DNA from 2 places in the Chryseobacterium subflavum genome. Region 2 is predicted to be linked to the other one. Evidence: riboswitches for the same ligand, from Rfam matches in the RefSeq annotation. Region 2 holds a riboswitch; the other holds the start of a gene.
The links. Region 2 has a riboswitch for thiamine pyrophosphate ahead of thiS (sulfur carrier protein ThiS). Riboswitches for the same ligand answer to the same signal wherever they lie in the genome.
Positions count from the first base shown of each region.

Region 1 (10,062 bases), on a different contig from region 2:
GAGATGTTCCGCTTCTTTTGGAGCAACACTTTCATCGTTGGTGCCATGGATAATTAAAATATGAGCTTTTGCCATTTCCATTGCTCTTTCTACATCGAAACGATGCACATTCTCTTCAAAATCTATATAAAACTGAAAATAATGAGGCATTTCCTGCTTTGTTCTGCCATTCATAACATAATACACACCTTCTTTTTTCCAGTTTTCAAAAGCATTTCCTGTTGGAAAACGCTCAAGGGTATCTACACTTGCAAGGGTAATTAAGCCGTTTATTCTTTCATCTTCGGAGGTTTTTATAATCGAAATGCCTCCTCCTCTGCTGTGTCCTATTAAAATGACCTTTTTATCGTCTACCCTATCATCTGTAATAAAAAAATCAATAGCAGCACCGAGATCGGAAAGTTCCTTAGAATAATTATTTTGCCCGAAAGCTTCCAGATCCCCGAAGTTATGAGGATCATTTGTTGTTGTCCCGTTATGGGAGGAATTAAACTTAACAAAGAAAAAACCGGCTTTTGCTATTTTTTCAGCCATAAGCCCCCATGCTCCCCAATCTTTATACCCTTTATATCCATGTACAAAAATTACCAGTGGTAATTTTCGTTTACTTTCCGGATAATAAGCATCTGCAAGAAAATCCTTTGTTTCAGGATTTGAAATAACAATATTCTCTTTTTTTATAACTTCCATACTCACTTCTTAAAGAATCAGCCAGAAAAGAACATCTTATCACAAGAATATTTCTTCCACTTTGATGGCTGACATAATTTCAACTAAAAATATTAAAAATAGGAACAAACACAAAGTAAAATCTTATTTTTGCGGTATGTTGGATTTAAGAACAGTAACGGTAATGCGCTACATCCTTCCATTAAGAGAGGGAGGTTCGCTTCCGGCTTTGGCAGAAGCTGATGATGACTTTAAATATGTCCTGAAGTTCCGGGGTGCCGGCCACGGAGTAAAAATGCTGATATCTGAACTTTTAGGAGGAAAAATAACAGAAGTTTTGGGATTAAAAATTCCTGAGCTTGTTTTTGTAAACCTGGATGTAGATTTTGGACGAACGGAAGCTGATGAAGAAATTCAGGATTTGCTAAAATTTTCGGAAGGGCTGAATCTGGGACTTCACTATCTTTCCGGATCGATCACATATGATCCGGGTGTAGTCATCGATCCTCTACTGGCCTCAAAAATAGTATGGCTGGATGCATTCATCACCAACATCGACCGTACTTATAAAAACACCAATCTGCTGATGTGGCATAAGGAACTCTGGGTAATTGATAACGGAGCTTCTTTTTATTTTCATCACTCATGGCAAAACTTTGATGCAGCGGCAAAGACTCCTTTCAAATATGTAAAAGATCATGTTCTTCTTCCCAAAGCTAAAATGCTGGATGAAGCCGACCAATGGGCACATGAGGTTTTAAATGAAAAAGTATTCCGGGAAATTGTAAATCTGATTCCCGAAGATTGGCTACACTGGAACGATGCGGACGAAAGTCCTGAAGAAATCCGTGAGGTGTACTTCCAATTTATGAAAACAAGGCTAGAAAATTCACAAATCTTTGTAAACGAAGCTAAAAATGCAAGAGGATAAAATATACGAATATGCCGTAATACGTCTGGTACCTAAGGTTGAAAGAGAAGAATTTTTCAATATAGGCCTCGTGATGTTTTCAAAAAAAGAAAAATTCATTCGTGTAGATTTTTATCTATGCCCAGATAAATTCAGACTTATGCACAGCAAACTTGACTATGAAGACATTATTCAGAACCTGCAAAGTTTTCAAAAGATTGCCAATGGAGATAAGGACGGTGGACCAATAGCCCTGCTTGATATTCCCGAGCGTTTTCGCTGGTTAACAGCGGTAAGAAGTTCCGTTATACAAACATCAAGGCCTCATCCCGGAAAATCCAAAGATCTTGAAAAAACTTTTGGTAAACTTTTTGAGGAGTTAGTAAAATAACCAATTTCTCAAAAATTATATGGCATCATTCAAAAGCAATATTACAATATACAGGTTTTATTTAAACCTGTTTTTTATTTTACTTCTGAGCATTTCCCCTGTCGCTTTTTCCCAGAATCAGCTTCAGCCTAAAGCCCCAAAAAGCAGTCTTTTAAAAGAAAGGACCATTTCATCAGAAGATATTTTCTATAAAACCAATAAGGAAGGTTCAATAGCTTTGGATATGTATAGCCCAAAAACAACCTCTGCGGAAAAACATCCTGTGCTTATTTATGTCCATGGAGGGGGATGGGTCGGCGGTGATAAGATCATTCACGCAGATTCCTATATAGAAAACCTTATTCTCAAGCTGGTAGAAAAGGAATATACTGTAATCAGCATCAACTATACTTTAGTGAATAAAGATATCCATTTTCCAAATCCTATCCAGGATACTAAGGATGCTATACGATGGGTCAGAAAGAACGCAGATAAATATCACTTTGATACCAACAATATAGGACTTTTCGGGGCGTCTGCCGGGGCGCATCTTTCATTGCTGGCTGCCTATACGCAAGATAATGAATTCGTCGGAGCACCTGAGCTCTCATCTTATTCTGCAAAAGTAAATTATGTAGTCAATAATTTCGGACCTACTGATCTTAATAAACTTTTACATACCCGTGTGGGAAATGTAGGTGCCTTTTTTATTAGCCTTTTTTCAAAGAAAATTGTTGATCTAAGGGGAAAACTGATCTTAGGAATTTCAGGATACGACATCAAAAAAGACAAGAAGAAAGTCATCAAATACTTTGAAACGCTTTCACCGGTAACCTATGCTGATCATGCAACCCCAACCCTAACTCTGCAAGGAAATAAGGATAAAATTGTACCTCTCAAACAATCGATACTACTGGAACGAAAACTTGAAGAAAATGAAGTACAAAATAAACTGACTATCGTAGAAGATGGTATACACGGCTTCGGAACCACCGATAAAAACTACCTTAATCAGCTTGTTGATGAAATGGTAGATTTTATTGTTTCTCAGAGAAAGACTAAGCCCAGGAATCATTAATGTTGAAATGAAATATACTTCTAAACTAACAATAAATTATAGTTAACTCAAACGGATAACAATATAAAATATTAATTATCAGACTATTAAATAAGTAATTATTTTCAAGTTTTGTTAATTTGCTAGATTAGTATACATATTCTTATTTTTTATTTACAAAATAATTAACTTGGCCATTGTTTAAATTATTCAAAATAAATTAAACAAAAAATTTAATTATTTATTCATAAAAAATCAAGACGATATGGATTTCCTAAATAACATCAACGCCTTAACTTTAGTTTTCACATCGCTCCTTATTTTCGCCATAGCATATCGTATCTATGGAATTTTTCTCGCCAATAAGGTATTACGTCTTAATAACAAAAATACGACTCCTGCATTGGAGTTTGCGGATGGTAAAGACTATGTTGCAACTAATAAGAACGTTCTTTTCGGACATCACTTTGCTGCAATTGCAGCTGCCGGACCATTGGTTGGGCCTGTTCTTGCCGCGCAATTCGGATACCTTCCCGGAGCATTGTGGATTCTGATAGGCTGTGTATTGGGAGGTGGTGTTCATGACATGGTCGTTTTGTTCGCATCCGTAAGGCATAAAGGCCAGAGTCTGGCAACCATCGCTTCTAAGGAAATTGGAAAAACAACCGGAACAGTAGCCGGGTTTGCGATTTTATTTATTCTTATTCTTACGCTGGCAGGACTATCGTTGGCGTGTATCAATGCTATGCACGAAGCCTCATGGTCATTATTTACCGTAGTGATTACAATGCCTATTGCCATCATTATGGGTCTGATTATGCGCTATCGCAAAAATAGTGTCACTTTTGCCAGTATCCTAGGAGGAGTCCTTCTTATTGCGGGTATTATCGGAGGGCATAACCTGATGCAGAATGAAACCATGCATAATTTGTTCTCCTGGGATATCACCACCATTTCTATAGCTATTCCTTTGTATGGTTTTTTGGCATCCGTTCTACCGGTATGGCTGCTGCTCGTCCCAAGGGATTATCTGTCGACATACCTGAAAATCGGAACTATCATCATGCTTGCTATCGGAGTAATTGTGATCCATCCCACGATACAGATGCCTGCCCTTACACAGTTTGTAAACGGTGGCGGACCTGTGATCGGAGGACCTGTCCTTCCATTCATTTTCATTGTTATCGCATGTGGTGCTATTTCGGGTTTTCACGCTGTTATAGCAACCGGAACAACGCCTAAAATGCTAAATAAAGAAAGGGAAATTCTTTTTGTAGGATATGGAGCAATGCTTGTTGAAGGATTTGTTGCCCTAATGGCATTGATCGCAGCATGTACATTAATGCCCGGAGATTATTTTGCCATAAACACTCCGAAAGACTCTTATGATGCATTTCTGGCTGCTCATCCTTCTTTACACGGAGTTGATATTGATTATTTTTCACAGAAAATCGGGATCGATCTTCATGGCAGAACCGGAGGTGCTGTATCTCTGGCTGTGGGAATGGCTCATATATTCAATAAGATCCCCTATATGGATCAGTTAATGGCTTATTGGTATAATTTTGCAATCATGTTTGAAGCTGTTTTTATTCTTACGGCTATTGACGCAGGAACAAGAGTAGGACGTTTCTTTTTGCAGGAAATGCTGGGTTCTGTAATTCCGAAATTCAATGACAAAAACTGGAACCCTGGGATTATTATCAGCAGTCTGATCTTCACTTTTGCATGGGGATATCTCGTATTTACAGGAAACGTCAGTAGTATCTGGCCATTATTCGGGATCAGCAACCAGCTGCTTGCTGCCTGTGGACTGATCGTCTGTACAACAATGCTCATACGGTTAAACAGAGGCAAATATGCCTTGTGTGCAGCTATACCGGGTGTGTTCATGGCAGGGATCACATTCTGGGCAGGTTATATCCAGGTTACCTCCATTTATATTCCCAAAGGGCAATACTTACTGGCAACACTTGCTGTGGTTGCGATGGTCTTGATGCTTATTGTATTTGTAGGAGCCTTCAGAAAGTGGTATGAGCTTATCAAAATTAATAAATCGGAAATTGATTATTACGGAGAAAGCGTAAAGGAGCTGGTAGAGAGATAAAAGGTTTGGGTTACTAATTAATGATAAGGCCATATCTGATATTTTTCTTACATTTGTTATGCTTTAGGGGTATTCTGAGAAGAATTGAGAGAGTCCCTTTGAACCTGATACGGCTTACACCGACGTAGGGAAAAGCAAAAAGACATTCTTTACAATGTACTTTTGTTTTGGATTTTTTCCTGAAGCTATTTATTTAATCAATAATAATGGATAAAAATCTTTGGGAACAAGTACAGCTCGTAAGACAGCAATCCCCCCTTGTACACAATATCACCAATTACGTGGTGATGAATAATACAGCTAATGCCCTTTTGGCTGTGGGAGCTTCTCCGATCATGGCACATGCAAAATCTGAAATTCATGAAATGGTCAGTATTGCACATTCAGTCGTTATTAACATAGGTACGCTGGATGAATATTGGGCAGAGTCAATGATAATAGCCGCAAAGGCTGCTCATTCATTAAAAAAACCGTGGATTTTGGATCCGGTAGGTGCCGGCGCAACGGATTTCCGTGATGAGATTTTACACCAGCTTTTACCGTACCAGCCGACTGTAATCAGAGGTAACGCATCAGAAATCATTGCTTTGGCTAAAGCAAACACAATCGTTACAAAAGGAGTCGACAGCACAGCAAAAAGTGACGAAGCGATCAATGCCGCCCAATATCTCGTCAATCAACACGATACGATTGTCTGTATCTCCGGAGCTACAGATATTATTACTGACCGACAGCAGACCTCCTTTATCCGTAACGGGCATCATTTAATGACCAAAGTTACCGGATTAGGCTGCTCGGCAACTGCCCTTATTGGTGCTTTTGCAGGAGTTACCGAAAAATATTTTGAAGCAACTGCGGCCGCAATGGCATTAATGGGTATCGCAGGTGAACTGGCTGTTTTGGAAAGCAAAGGTCCTGGAAGCCTTCAGGTTAACCTTCTCGATAAATTATATACTATTACCGAAGAGGAGTTTCTCAGTCATCTCAAGTATGAAAGATAATGAATCGACATCCTTTTCCTTACCAGCTTTACCTTGTTATTTCTGAGGCAGATTGTCCCGGAAGAGATTTTTTAAAGGTTGCAGAGCAAGCTATTCTAGGCGGCGTTGATATCATCCAGCTAAGAGAAAAAAACAGCTCTCCCGATGAATTCCTCCAAAAAGCCAGACAACTGATAGCAATTACAGAAAAACATCATATTCCACTGATTATTAATGACAACGTAGAAGTGGCCACAAAAGTAAACGCGGCAGGCATCCATGTGGGTAATACCGATGCAAGCCCCGTCTATTTGAGGGAGCAGCCACTCATTCACAATAAAATGATTGGTTACTCCATTGAATATCTCGATCAGCTTGAAAATGATCAGACTGCAGCATCAGACTATCTGGGCATCAGCCCGGTCTTCCGCACGACTACCAAATCAGATACAGTTACTGAATGGGGATTGGAAGGAATAGCAAAAATAAGGCAACTGACCTCAAAGCCCCTTGTTGCTATTGGCAGTGTCAACTTAACCAACGCCAAGGCTATTATGGACGCGGGAGCCGACTGTATTGCCGTGGTTTCTGCAATATGCGGTGCTGATGATCCTCAAAAAGCAGCTTATGAACTCAAAAATGAAATTGTAAAATGAAAAAATTTAAATATCCATCCGTATTAACGATAGCAGGATTCGACGGAAGCGGAGGGGCTGGCATCCAGGCTGATATTAAAACCGCCTCTGCCCTGGGATGCTTTTCAACATCGGTGTTAACTGCTTTACCGGTCCAGAATACCCAGGGAGTAAGAAAGATATATCCAATTCCTGTAGAAGCAGTAGCTGATCAGATCGAAGCTATTTTAGATGACATTTTTCCTGATGCAATCAAAATCGGAATGGTCCATACTTCCCAGCTTGTGGAAACCATCGTTTCAACACTCGGTAAATATAAAAAGATTCCTATTGTATTCGATCCGGTAATGGTCGCGACAAGTGGACATCGCTTAATAGAAGAAGAGACTATTATCGCTATTACAGAAAAACTTTTCCCTATTGCAGATGTGATTACCCCTAATATGGATGAAGCAGCAATTTTAGCCAGCATGGAGGTGAAAACGCTTGAAGACCTTTATGCAGCAGGAAAACTGATCAAAGGTCTGGGCTGCAAAAGCATTCTTTTAAAAGGCGGACATCAGGATACCTCAACGATTACCTCATTATTCTACGATGAAAATAATCAATACCATACCTTTGAAACCATCAAATTTGCAACCCACAATACCCATGGTTCAGGCTGCACCCTTTCTTCGGCTATAGCCGCATATCTGGCTCAGGGAAAAACCTTATTTGATTCTGTTTCTCTTGGACAACAATATGTTTATAAAGCCATAGAAAATGGAAAAGATGTAGAAATCGGTTTGGGAAACGGCCCGCTTAATCACTTTTTTAACCCTCAAAAACTGATCAAAAATGAAATGGTCTGAAAAAACCTGGCAAGCCATTGAAGACAAATACATGTCTATTTTGCAAATGGATTTTATCAAAGAGCTTTCAGCCGGCAATTTGCCGCTTGAAAATTTTAAATTTTACATGGCTCAGGACTCTCTATATCTTGAACATTTTGGACGAACGCTTTCGCTAATTGCTGCTAAGATCCCAGATCTCCAGGATGTTCTTTCTTTTATCAGGTTTGCCGAAAATGCGATCGTGGTCGAAAATGCTTTACATGAATTTTATTTTAAGGATTTTGGTGTTACCGATAAAGGTGTTTTACAGCCTGCATGTCATCACTATATCCATTTTCTGAGGAGTACTGCTGCTCTGGAATGTGTTGAAGTTGCAGTTGCTGCAGTGTTGCCGTGCTTCTGGATCTATAGGGAAGTAGGAAACTTTATCTTTAAATATCAGAACAATATTAATAATCCTTATCAAAAGTGGATCGATACTTATGGTGGAGAGGAATTTTCTGCTGCTGTAGATCATGCCATTGCTATTTGTGATAAGATCGCAGAAAAAGCTACAGATGATACAAGACATAAAATGACAGAAGCTTTTATCATGTCAACCCAAATGGAGTACCATTTTTGGGAAGCGGCCTATGAATTAAAAATATGGAAATAAAACCTGCAAAAGCTGTTATTTTTGATATGGACGGTGTTCTTATCGATAGTGAAAAATTCTGGAAACAAGCTGAGTCCGAAGTATTCAGCTCATTGGGTGTAAAGATTACTGATGAATTCACACAGCTCACTCAGACGATGACTACTGCTGAGGTTACCGAATTCTGGTATAAAAAATACCCTTGGGATAACCTTGCATTGGACATTGTGGAACAACAAGTCATCTCAAGGGTCATTGAACTGATCGCAACAGAAGATTGTACTATTGCGGGTATAAAAAAGTTTATAGAAGATCTAAAATCAAAGCAATACAAAATAGGCCTAGCCACCAATTCTCCTTACAGGATCATTCAAACCGTTCTTGATAAAGCGGAGATTGCCCATTTATTCGATCATATTACCTCAGCTGAGTTTGAAGAACATGGTAAGCCTCATCCTGCCGTATATTTTACTTCAGCAAAAAACCTGAAAGTTGACCCTCAACATTGTCTTGTAATAGAGGACAGTCAGTCCGGTATTCTTGCTGCCAAAAATGCAGGAATGACTGTCATTGCTTTTACCAATCAAAATTCAGAAATTTATTTTGATCTCGCAGATCACAGAATAATCAGTTTTGAAGATCCTTTGCCTGCATTGTTCAGCTAGTTTTTATTTTTACTTAAAAAGTAAAATTAAGCCTCGTAAAAACATATCTTCCGTTCTGTCCGAATTGAGACGTGGAACGGGAGTAGATAAACTGGTCGTTATTGGTTGATGCCGGAAGGTTTTTGGTTGGATAAATATCAAAAACGTTATTCACTCCCAGCGTTAAGCCTACATTTTTTGTGAACTGATACGCTACGGAAACATCAGTAATTACCTTATCTGCTATTTTCTGATGTTCATCAAATGCAATAATCCCATCGCCATCGGCATCTAAAACATCAGCACCTGTCACTTTCCCGAAATAAGTATTTCTTAAATAGAAACTGGCATTTTTCCACGAAATACTGTGGGATAAACTTGCCTTTACTCTTGGAACCGCTTCTTCAAGATAGACTCTTGATTTTTCAGAGAAATATGTATTTTCAAGATTAGCAGATTCCAACAAACCCGATGAATGAACGTTTCCTACTTTTTTGGTCTGATTCAGGTTAACCGCAAAATTATTATCCAGCTTCACTTCCGAGAATCGCGCATTATGAGTAATTACAACATCCAATCCTTTCGTTTCAGTATCGATTGCATTCGTAAAAAACTGAGCTGCATTAACCCCTAATTGAGTATACACATTTTGTGCTTGTACCGGAACATCTTTTTTAAGGAATTGATCTGTGAGTATAATCCTGTTTTTAATTTTGGTGAAATAGCCATCAGCTGTAAAAGTCACATTTATTGATGGAATCCTGTATGTGAAACCTACACTTGCAGACTGCGAAGTTTCCTGTTTCAGTTTTGGAATTCCTAATAATCCTGCAATTTCAGAATCATTACTGAATGTCCCCACATCTAAAAGCTGACCGTTGGTAAACAATGTAGACGTAACGTTGTAATAGATCTGGTGAATAGAAGGTGCTCTGAAGCCAGTGGATCCCGCAAATCTTACATTGAAATTCTTATCAAGTTTAATTCTTGAAGCGATCTTATAATTAAAAGTAGATCCGAAATCCGAATAGTTTTCATATCTCGCAGCAGCATCTATCAGCAACCAATCTGTAAAATTGAATTCAAAATCTGCATATCCCGCAACAGATTGTCTGTTTTTATTTACAGCATTTTCAGGTCTGAAACCGCTAAATACCTGTGATCCTCCTGGAAGTGAATTTCCAAAGAAATCGGTAGGCCTGGAAGTGGTCCCGTTCCATACA
Region 1 is NZ_JBVTMR010000004.1:93,803-103,864, forward strand. Features, by position in the region: gene AC0INN_RS17790 (alpha/beta hydrolase family protein) at 1-690, opposite strand, end outside; gene AC0INN_RS17795 (HipA family kinase) at 827-1,600, shown strand; gene AC0INN_RS17800 (DUF3037 domain-containing protein) at 1,587-1,970, shown strand; gene AC0INN_RS17805 (alpha/beta hydrolase) at 1,990-3,027, shown strand; gene AC0INN_RS17810 (carbon starvation CstA family protein) at 3,272-5,113, shown strand; TPP riboswitch at 5,169-5,261, shown strand; gene thiM (hydroxyethylthiazole kinase) at 5,320-6,114, shown strand; gene thiE (thiamine phosphate synthase) at 6,114-6,749, shown strand; gene thiD (bifunctional hydroxymethylpyrimidine kinase/phosphomethylpyrimidine kinase) at 6,746-7,579, shown strand; gene tenA (thiaminase II) at 7,566-8,216, shown strand; gene hxpB (hexitol phosphatase HxpB) at 8,207-8,860, shown strand; gene AC0INN_RS17840 (TonB-dependent receptor plug domain-containing protein) at 8,874-10,062, opposite strand, start outside.
Region 1: another riboswitch for thiamine pyrophosphate. It lies ahead of thiM (hydroxyethylthiazole kinase); the one in region 2 lies ahead of thiS (sulfur carrier protein ThiS).

Region 2 (10,062 bases):
TTCAGGACTTATGACAATGATCATAAATAAATTTCCTTTCCGTTCTCGATAAACTCCTGTGATTTTATCATCATCCCCATTTCAGCGGATTCCCGTATTTCCTGAGTAATTTTCATGGAACAGAATTTAGGACCACACATGGAACAAAAATGCGCAATCTTTGCTCCCTCTGCCGGTAATGTTTCATCATGATATGCTTTTGCCGTTTCAGGGTCCAGGGAAAGATTAAACTGATCTTCCCATCTGAATTCAAACCTTGCTTTACTCAGAGCATTATCTCTGTACTGAGCACCTGGATGTCCTTTTGCCAAATCCGCAGCATGTGCTGCCAGCTTGTAGGTAATAACCCCGTCTTTCACATCTTTTTTATTGGGTAGTCCTAGATGTTCTTTAGGGGTAACGTAACAAAGCATTGCACATCCAAACCATCCGATCATGGCAGCTCCGATTCCTGAAGTTATATGATCATAGCCCGGTGCAATATCTGTTGTTAACGGCCCTAACGTATAGAAAGGTGCTTCGTGGCACTCTTCCAGCTGCTTATCCATATTTTCTTTGATCATATGCATCGGAACATGACCGGGACCTTCAATCATTACCTGTACATTGTGTTTCCAAGCAATCTTCGTAAGCTCTCCTAAAGTCTCCAGCTCTGCAAATTGTGCAGCGTCATTAGCATCTGCAATAGATCCCGGACGAAGTCCGTCACCTAAAGAAAAAGCTACATCATATTTTTTCATGATTTCACAAATCTCTTCAAAATGCGTGTACAAGAAGTTTTCTTTGTGATGATAAAGACACCATTTAGCCATAATAGAACCTCCGCGCGAAACAATTCCCGTTACTCTATTAACGGTAAGGTGAATATATCTGAGCAGCACTCCTGCATGAATGGTAAAATACGAAACGCCTTGCTCAGCCTGCTCGATCAGGGTATCTCTAAATACTTCCCAGGTAAGATCTTCAGGAACTCCTTTCACTTTTTCAAGTGCCTGATAAATAGGAACAGTTCCGATAGGTACAGGACTATTTCTGATGATCCATTCCCGTGTTTCGTGAATATTTTTTCCTGTGGAAAGATCCATAATAGTATCCGCACCCCATCTGCATGCCCACACTGCTTTTTCGACCTCTTCATCGATACTGGAAGAAACAGCACTGTTACCAATATTGGCATTTATCTTTACTAAAAAATTCCGCCCTATAATCATCGGTTCACTTTCTGGGTGGTTGATGTTATTAGGAATGATTGCCCTTCCGGCAGCAATCTCTTCTCTTACAAATTCAGGAGTAATCTTATTTTTAGGAGTTCTTGCCCCGAAATTGTTCCCGGCATGCTGGGAAGACATTTCTTTGGAAACAAAATCAAGCTGTTCTATTCTTTGGTTTTCACGGATGGCAATGTACTCCATTTCAGGAGTAATGATCCCCTGTTTTGCATAGTATAACTGGGTTACTTCTTTTCCTTCCAGAGCGACTTTTGGCTTATGGTTATAAGAAAAACGTAATTCATCCAGTTTCGGATCTGCCAAACGGGCTTTCCCATATTCGGACGATATTCCGTCGAGAATTTTTACATCTCCCCTTTCCAGTATCCATTGCTCTCTTATTCTTGGAAGTCCTTTCTGGATATCGATCTGCGAATTTTCATCCGTATAAGGTCCTGACGTATCATAAACCGTGACAGGAGGATTATTCTCCAATGTTCCATTGCTGAGCTTTGTAGGGCTCAATAGGATTTCGCGCATAGCAACCTTAATAGGATGAATGCTTCCTTCAACATAAATTTTCTTTGAGTTCGGAAATGGCGAACGCGTAATTGAATGTGCCATAAAATTATTGGGGTTTTACGAAGATTAGCCGCCCTGTGTTGCGGTAATAATTAAAATTGAATCCTGGTCCTGAAGTACAGTATTCTGCCAGGAGGAAATGGGAATAATACGATTGTTTAAGGCAACAGCGATTCCTTTTTTGCGGCCGGGTGCCTCCAGAGCCATCAAAGCCTCCAGGTTTTCCGGTGGAATATCGAAAGTTTTCCGTGTGTGATTGATTATAAGTTCCATTCCAAGATTTTTGTTATAAATCACTTTAGGAATGGCTATAATTGTACAATAGAAATGTACAGCAAAAAGTCATCTCACTTTTCCCTACGCTGGTATGATCCAGATCAGGTTCAAAGGGTAAAGTCTCAGTCTGCTTGTGAACAGACACCCCTAAAGTATGGGACGAAGTTAGTTATTTTTTCAAAACAGGCAAAATGATTTCATTAAAAACAAAAAGACCATCTGCTTTTAGAGGGTCTTTTGTATGTTTAATAGTATAATGTTAAGATTAACTTTTATATTCAGACTTATTCTTCGCATGCTCTCCATATGGCATCATTTTGCGGAACAGGAGCTACAATTCTGATCTCTTCTTTGGTCACGGGATGGATGAATGTAAGCATCCGTGCATGAAGATTGATTCCTCCATCCGGATTGGACCGGGGTGCTCCATATTTCAAATCACCTTTTATTGGAACTCCAATCTTGGAAAGTTGAGCCCGGATCTGATGATGTCTTCCTGTTTCCAGATCAATTTCAAGAAGCATATAATTGTCCAGGGTTTTAATAACATTATAAGTTAAAATTGCCTCTTTCGCTCCATCTGTTGCCTTTGGAAAAACAATGGCTTTATTATTTTTCTCATTTTTCTTTAAATAATGAACCAGCCTCTGGTGATGCGGAATCATTTCTTTAGCAACAACAGCCCAGTATGTTTTTTTAATTTCCCTGTTTTTAACCATCTGGGTAAGACGGGAAAGGGCTTTTGAGGTTTTGGCATAAATAACCAAACCTGATGTCGGACGATCTATACGATGAACCAAACCGAGAAAAACATTTCCCGGTTTAGCATCTCTTTTCTTTATAAAGTTCTTTATTGATTCTAATAACGATTCATCACCGGTCTTGTCACCCTGTACAAGCTGACCGACTTTTTTATTTACAACCAGGAGATGGTTGTCTTCATAAGCAATCTGCTCCTCCATTTTACATTTAATTAATCTGTCGTCTGTTCGACAAAGAAAGAATAATCCCTGCAAGAAGCCCAAGTGTTTTCATTGCAGCCAGCCTTGATTCCAATGGAAGAAAAGCGCCAACAATACAAAGACCTGCGGCAGCATACATTGGATATACAAAATTTCTGTTAGACAGAAAAGGAGCCTGAATGGCAAAACTTATTCCTATGACGATGTAAAATACCCTTTTCGAGAGAATATCATTAGTTTCCGGTGAAAAGAAATTGAACCATCCTACGGCAAGGCAGATCAATGCGATAACGGAAATAACTCCTTGTATAGTCTGTTGATTATCTCTCATTAATAGCTTTCTTTTTCATTAGGAAAGGTAACCTCTTTTACATCTTTTACATATTGTGCAACCGCCCCTGTGATTTCACTGTAAAGATCAAGATATCTTCTCAAAAATTTTGGACTGAACCCCTGGTTCATTCCTACCATATCATGATAAACCAAAACCTGTCCGTCACAGTCAGGGCCTGCTCCGATTCCGATTGTCGGAATCGAGATACTTTCAGATACTTTTTTAGCCAAATCTGCCGGAATTTTTTCTAAAACAACAGAAAAGCACCCTAATTCTTCTAAAAGCTGCGCATCACTGATCAGTTTCTCAGCTTCTGCTTCGTCCTTCGCTCTTACTTTGTAAGTTCCGAATTTATAAATAGACTGAGGGGTTAATCCTAAATGCCCCATCACAGGAATTCCTGCATTAACAATTTTCTTGATTGATTTTGAAATCTCTTTACCGCCTTCAATTTTCACAGCATGGGCACCGCCCTCTTTCATCATTCTCACGGCAGACTCTAATGCTTTTTCAGGATTACTCTGATAAGTTCCAAAAGGAAGGTCAGCAATAACGAGAGCTCTGTCTACTCCACGTACAACGCTTTGAGCATGATAGATCATCTGATCAAGAGTAATAGGCAGCGTAGTTTCAAAACCTGCCATTACATTGGCTGCAGAATCTCCTATCAAAACAGCATCTACTCCTCCTGCATCTACCATCTTTGCTGTAGTGAAATCATAGGCTGTAAGCATTGTTATTTTTTCCTTGTCGAACTTCATTTTACGCAAGGTTTCAGTCGTAACTTTTTTTATTTCAGAATGAACAGACATAATGTATCTATATTTTAAAAGTTAAAAAGTCGGCTTCCGCCGACTTAAATTTTTTTTATGATTTATAAAACTACGTGACCTAGTTTCATTAGTTTGTCGTGGTTGAGGATCTTGATGTTTCTTCCGTCCACTTCTATCAGATCATCCTGTTTGAATTCGGAAATCAGACGGATAGCACTCTCGGTAGCTGTACCGATGATATTGGCAATTTCTTCTCTTGTTAAAGAAATTTTGATAAACCCTTCCGGATCTACTCCTAATTTCTGTTCCAGAAGCAATAAAATTTCAGCCAATCGCTCTCTTACGGTTTTTTGAGCAAGGAAAGTAATCGTGTTTGAAGATTCTCCTAATTCATAAGCTATTTTCTGAAGCATTACGAAAGACAATTGAGAATCCACCTCTAAAAGATACATAAATACATCTGCAGGTAGAAAAGTACACTCAATATCAGTCATTGCTTCAGCTTTAGCCTGAAAATTTTCTCCGCAAAGTAAAGAACGGTAGCCAATAATATCACCTTCTTTGATAAACCTTAAGATCTGATCTTTTCCAAAGGCTCCGGATTTAGAAAGTTTAGCAGCACCATTTTCTAAAAAATATACTCCCTTTGGAGTTTCTCCATCTTCGAAAATAGTATCGTGTTTCTGAAATTTTAATTTCTTTTTTGTGCTAATGTATTTTTCAAAATCTGCGCTTGAAAGTCTTTCCTTAAAAGATTTATCATTAAAAACTCTGGCGAACCTCTCTTCAATTGCAATCTGTTGTTCCTGCGACATTTTAATATGACATTTATCACAAAAATAGAACATTTTAACTCGATAAACAAAAAAATTTGTTATAATTTTGTACCTCAATAATTTATGAAGGTGAGCGAGAACTGTTTCCATTGTGGTCAAGGCATAGAAAAAGAACGAATTCTTTTTGATGAAAAAATTTTTTGTTGCAACGGTTGCAAGTCAGTTTACGAAATTCTGAATACCAACAATCTAAGTAATTTTTATGAACTGAATAAAAGAGCAGGAATTCGTCCGGACGAAAATTCCTCTCAGTTCGATTATTTGGACACCCCGGAAATTTTTGAAAAAGTCACCGATTTTTCAGAAGGCAATACAAGCCTTGTGACTTTTAAAATCCCTGTAATCCACTGCTCATCTTGCATCTGGCTTTTGGAAAGCCTTCATACCCTGAACGACGGCATTAAATATTCACAGGTCAATTTTACCAGAAAGACCCTACAGGTTTCTTTCAACCATAACGATCTAAAACTAAGCGAACTCGCTAAATTTTTAACCAACCTCGGATACAAACCGGTCATTAGCCTGGAAACGGCAGAGAAAAACGTGGATCATCTTGATAAGTCCCTTCTTGTTAAACTTGCCATTGCCGGTTTTGCGTTTGGGAATGGAATGTTCCTTGCTTTTCCTGAGTATATTGGAGGTGAAGATTATTGGATGCAGCACTACAAAGGACTTTTTAGAACATTAATGTTTCTGCTTGCCATTCCTGTAGTTTTCTATTCAGCTTCAGATTATTACAAATCGGCCTGGTATGGTTTAAAGAACAAGATCGTTAATATTGACGTTCCTATTGTTTTGGGTATTTTCGTTCTTTTCGGAAGAAGTATTTATGAGGTAGCAACAGACTACGGACCTGGCTATTTCGATACACTTTGCGGGCTATTATTCTTCATGCTGTTAGGAAAAACCTTCCAGAAAAGAACTTATAGCGCTCTTTCATATGACCGTGATTACAAATCTTTTTATCCAATTGCAGTTACCAAAGTCGATTTTGATGGAAAGCAGGACAATATCTTACTTTCAGAAGTTAAAGTAGGAGACCGGATTCTGGTTAGAAACCAGGAAATCATCCCCGTAGATGCTATTCTTATTAACGGGGAAGGAAATATCGATAACAGTTTCATCACTGGTGAAAGTGAAAGCATAAGTAAACAACCGGGAGATAAAATTTTTGCCGGTGGAAAACAGATAGGTTCTTCTCTTGAACTTGAAGTGATCAAAAATGTGGACCAAAGTTATCTTACTCAACTTTGGAATAAGGAAGCATTTAAGAAATACGAAACAGGACTTGACACTCTCACCAATAACATCAGCAAGTATTTCACATTTATCATCTTAGGCATAGCTTTGATTTCAGGAATTTACTGGTCATTCATTGATCTGGAAAAAATGTTCCAGGTGGTATCTGCCATATTGATCATTGCCTGTCCTTGCGCGCTGGCGCTTTCCGCTCCTTTTACTTTCGGGCACATTATGAGGATTTTAGGACGAAATAAATTCTATGTAAAGGATACCCTGACCATTGAGAAAATTGCAAAAATCGACACACTTGTATTTGATAAAACCGGAACCATTACCCACCGCAAAAAAACAAATATCAAGTATGAAGGTTCCACCATTTCAGAATTCGACTCACTGAATATCAAAACCTTATTAAAAAATTCAAATCACCCGCTTTCAAAATCTTTATACGAATTTATTGATATTAATGATGACTACTTCCCTGTTGATAATTTCGTTGAGACCTCCGGGAAAGGATATGAGGCTACTGTAAGAGGAGCTCATTATAAGATAGGATCTGCAAAATATAATAATCAGGAATCTAAAAATCTTGAAACGGCAGTCTACATCAGTAAAAACAATGAATTTCTAGGTAAATTCATATTCAAAAATGAATATAGAAGTCGCCTTAAAAACTTATTCAAAACGCTCAACCATTATAAAATCTTCATTTTAAGCGGAGATAATTCTTCTGAAGAAAATCAGTTAAAGGAAATTATCCCCAACTATCAGGCGATGGCATTTAATCAAAGCCCGGAGGATAAATTAAATTACATCAAGCAACTCCAGGATAAAAATTACAAAGTTGCCATGTTGGGAGATGGATTAAATGATGCAGGAGCATTGAAACAAAGCAATGTAGGAATAGCCATTGCAGATGACACCAATACCTTTACTCCTTCATCTGATGTCATCATGAATGGTGACAAAGTGGTTACCCTTGACAGGTACCTGAACGTTTGCAAAGGCTCAATTACTATTGTTAAAATGACATTCATAATAAGCTTTTTATACAATATAGTAGGCTTAAGTTACGCTGTCACAGGCCATATGCATCCGCTATTCGCAGCGATAATCATGCCAATAAGCTCAATCACTGTAGTTGCATTCACTACAATTTCAACCTGGATCTTAGGACGGAAATACTTTACCAAAGAGGCGTAGAAGCCCTTATTTAGACTGATTTTAAATTAGCAAGAATCGGTATTTCGTGATGAATGTCATTATTTTTCACTAAATTTGAACCCCGAAAATAGGTTAATTTTGTTGTCTGATGGATATTCTATATTTAATGATCCTATGCAGTGTTTCTTTAGCTGCAATTTTCTTGGTCGTTTTTATAGTTAACGCCCGAAAAGGACAGTTTGAGGATGATGAATCTCCTGCTGTACGAATTCTTTTTGACTCCGGTGAAATAAAGGAGAAAGAGAAAGATGGCAACAAAACAGACGAGAAAGAAAAAGGAGAAAATAATAAAATTGAAGAAAAAAGTGAATAGTTGATATGGAGACACAAAAGTTTAGTTATGACAACAGTATTGTTCGGGCATTTCTTTATGCGACCATAGTTTTTGGGCTTATAGGGTTTTTGTTCGGGCTTACAGCAGCCTTAATGCTTTTCTACCCTGAACTTCCTGAATTTTTATTTGGTACAGATGATACTACCATTCAGAGTTTGAAGAGTGGTAATATCCAAGGGCTAATTAATACTCATGGTGCATTTGGTTTTGGTAGAATCAGAATGTTGCACACCAACACGGTAATCTTTGCATTCGTTTGTAATATCGTTTATACCGGTATTTATTACTCATTACAGAGATTATTAAAAACAAGAATGTATAGCGATACATTATCTTGGTTACATTTCTGGACTTGGCAGTTTATGATTGTTGCTACGTTCATTACATTCTTTATGGGGATCAACACCTCTAAAGAATATGCTGAGCACGAATGGCCAATCGATATATTAATTGCTTTCTCATGGATCATTTTCGGTATCAACATGTTCTTAACTATTGCTAAGAGAAGGGTAAGACACCTTTATGTAGCTATCTGGTTCTACATTGGTACCTGGATCGCAGTAGCAATGCTTCACATCTTTAATAACTTAGAAGTTCCGTTATCTTTCACAGGATGGAAATCATATTCAGCATATGCAGGGGTAAAAGATGCTATCGTACAATGGTGGTATGGTCACAATGCAGTAGCATTCGTATTAACAACTCCGGTTTTAGGTTTGATGTATTACTTCTTGCCAAAAGCGGCAGACAGACCGGTTTTCTCATATAAACTGTCTATTATCCACTTCTGGTCATTAATTTTCGTATATATCTGGGCTGGTCCTCACCACCTTCAGTATACTGCACTTCCTGCATGGGCACAGGCAGTAGGAACAGGGTTCTCTATTATGCTTATCGCTCCATCATGGGGAGGAATGCTTAATGGTCTTCTTACCTTAAGAGGAGCATGGGATAAAGTAAGAGAAAATCCTATCCTTAAATTCTTCGTGGTGGCTGTTACATGTTATGGTATGGCAACTTTTGAAGGACCGCTTTTAGCAACTAAAAATATCAACAAGATCGGTCACTTTACTGACTGGGTAATCGGACACGTACATTTAGGTGCACTGGGATGGAATGGTTTCATGGCATTCGGTGTAATCTATTATCTTGTACCTATCTTGTGGAGAACAAAATTATGGTCTGTAAAACTAGCTAACTGGCATTTCTGGTTAGGGACTTTAGGAATTATTTTCTATGCAGTACCAATGTATATTTCAGGATTTACTCAAGGTTTGATGTGGAAACAGTTCAATCCAGACGGAACCCTATTGTGGAAAAACTGGTTGGATACTGTAACAGCTATTATCCCTTATTTTAAAATGAGATTCTTAGGAGGATTCTTCTACATTTCAGGAGCTATTTTAATGATCGTAAACGTTGTTGCAACGGTAAGAAAAGGATCATTCCAGAAAGAAGTTCCTGCAGAAGCTCCTGCTTTAGCAAACATCAGCAAAAACAGAAAAGAAGGAGAAGGAACTCACCTATGGTTAGAAAGAACTCCTGTATTATTAGGTATTTTATCTTTCATCACTATTTCTATCGGTAGTTCAGTTGAAATTATACCTACTTTATCACTTAAGAAAAGTGTACCTACCATTTCAGCAGTGAAGCCTTATTCTCCGTTGGAACTTGAAGGTAGAGATATTTATATCCGTGAAGGTTGTAACGCTTGTCACTCTCAGATGGTAAGACCATTCCGAGATGAGATCGTAAGATTTAACGGTAAAAACGGACAATATTCAAAAGCGGGTGAGTTTGTTTATGACAGACCATTCTTGTGGGGTTCAAAAAGAACGGGACCGGATTTACATAGAGAAGGAGGGAAAAACCCTAGTTCTTGGCACTATAAGCACATGTATAACCCAAGATCGACATCAGCGGGTTCTATCATGCCTCGTTACCCTTGGTTAATCGCTACGAACTTAGACAGATCTAAAATGGTTGATAAAATGTTACTGATGAAAAATACTTTTGACGTACCATATACAAAGCCTCAGATAGATTCTGCAAACAAGTGGGCAGATAACCAGGCAGCGAAGATTGTAAAAGATATTTTCTCTGAAGCAAATGACCTGAAAGAGGCTTATGCGAAGAGACCTAAAGGTGAACTAGAGAAAAAAGAGGTTGTAGCCCTTATCTCTTATCTTCAAAGATTAGGTACTGATATCAAAACAACAGAAATAAAAACAGCAAGTAATAACTAAAAAATATTAAAGCTCAATGATTCCTCAGAACTTTAAAGATATATT
Region 2 is NZ_JBVTMR010000002.1:106,240-116,301, forward strand. Features, by position in the region: gene AC0INN_RS09745 (thiamine phosphate synthase) at 1-24, opposite strand, end outside; gene thiC (phosphomethylpyrimidine synthase ThiC) at 21-1,832, opposite strand; gene thiS (sulfur carrier protein ThiS) at 1,857-2,063, opposite strand; TPP riboswitch at 2,128-2,225, opposite strand; gene AC0INN_RS09760 (RluA family pseudouridine synthase) at 2,351-3,028, opposite strand; gene AC0INN_RS09765 (hypothetical protein) at 3,036-3,359, opposite strand; gene panB (3-methyl-2-oxobutanoate hydroxymethyltransferase) at 3,359-4,174, opposite strand; gene AC0INN_RS09775 (Crp/Fnr family transcriptional regulator) at 4,237-4,950, opposite strand; gene AC0INN_RS09780 (heavy metal translocating P-type ATPase) at 5,041-7,416, shown strand; gene ccoS (cbb3-type cytochrome oxidase assembly protein CcoS) at 7,526-7,750, shown strand; gene ccoN (cytochrome-c oxidase, cbb3-type subunit I) at 7,756-10,017, shown strand; gene AC0INN_RS09795 (cbb3-type cytochrome oxidase subunit 3) at 10,034-10,062, shown strand, end outside.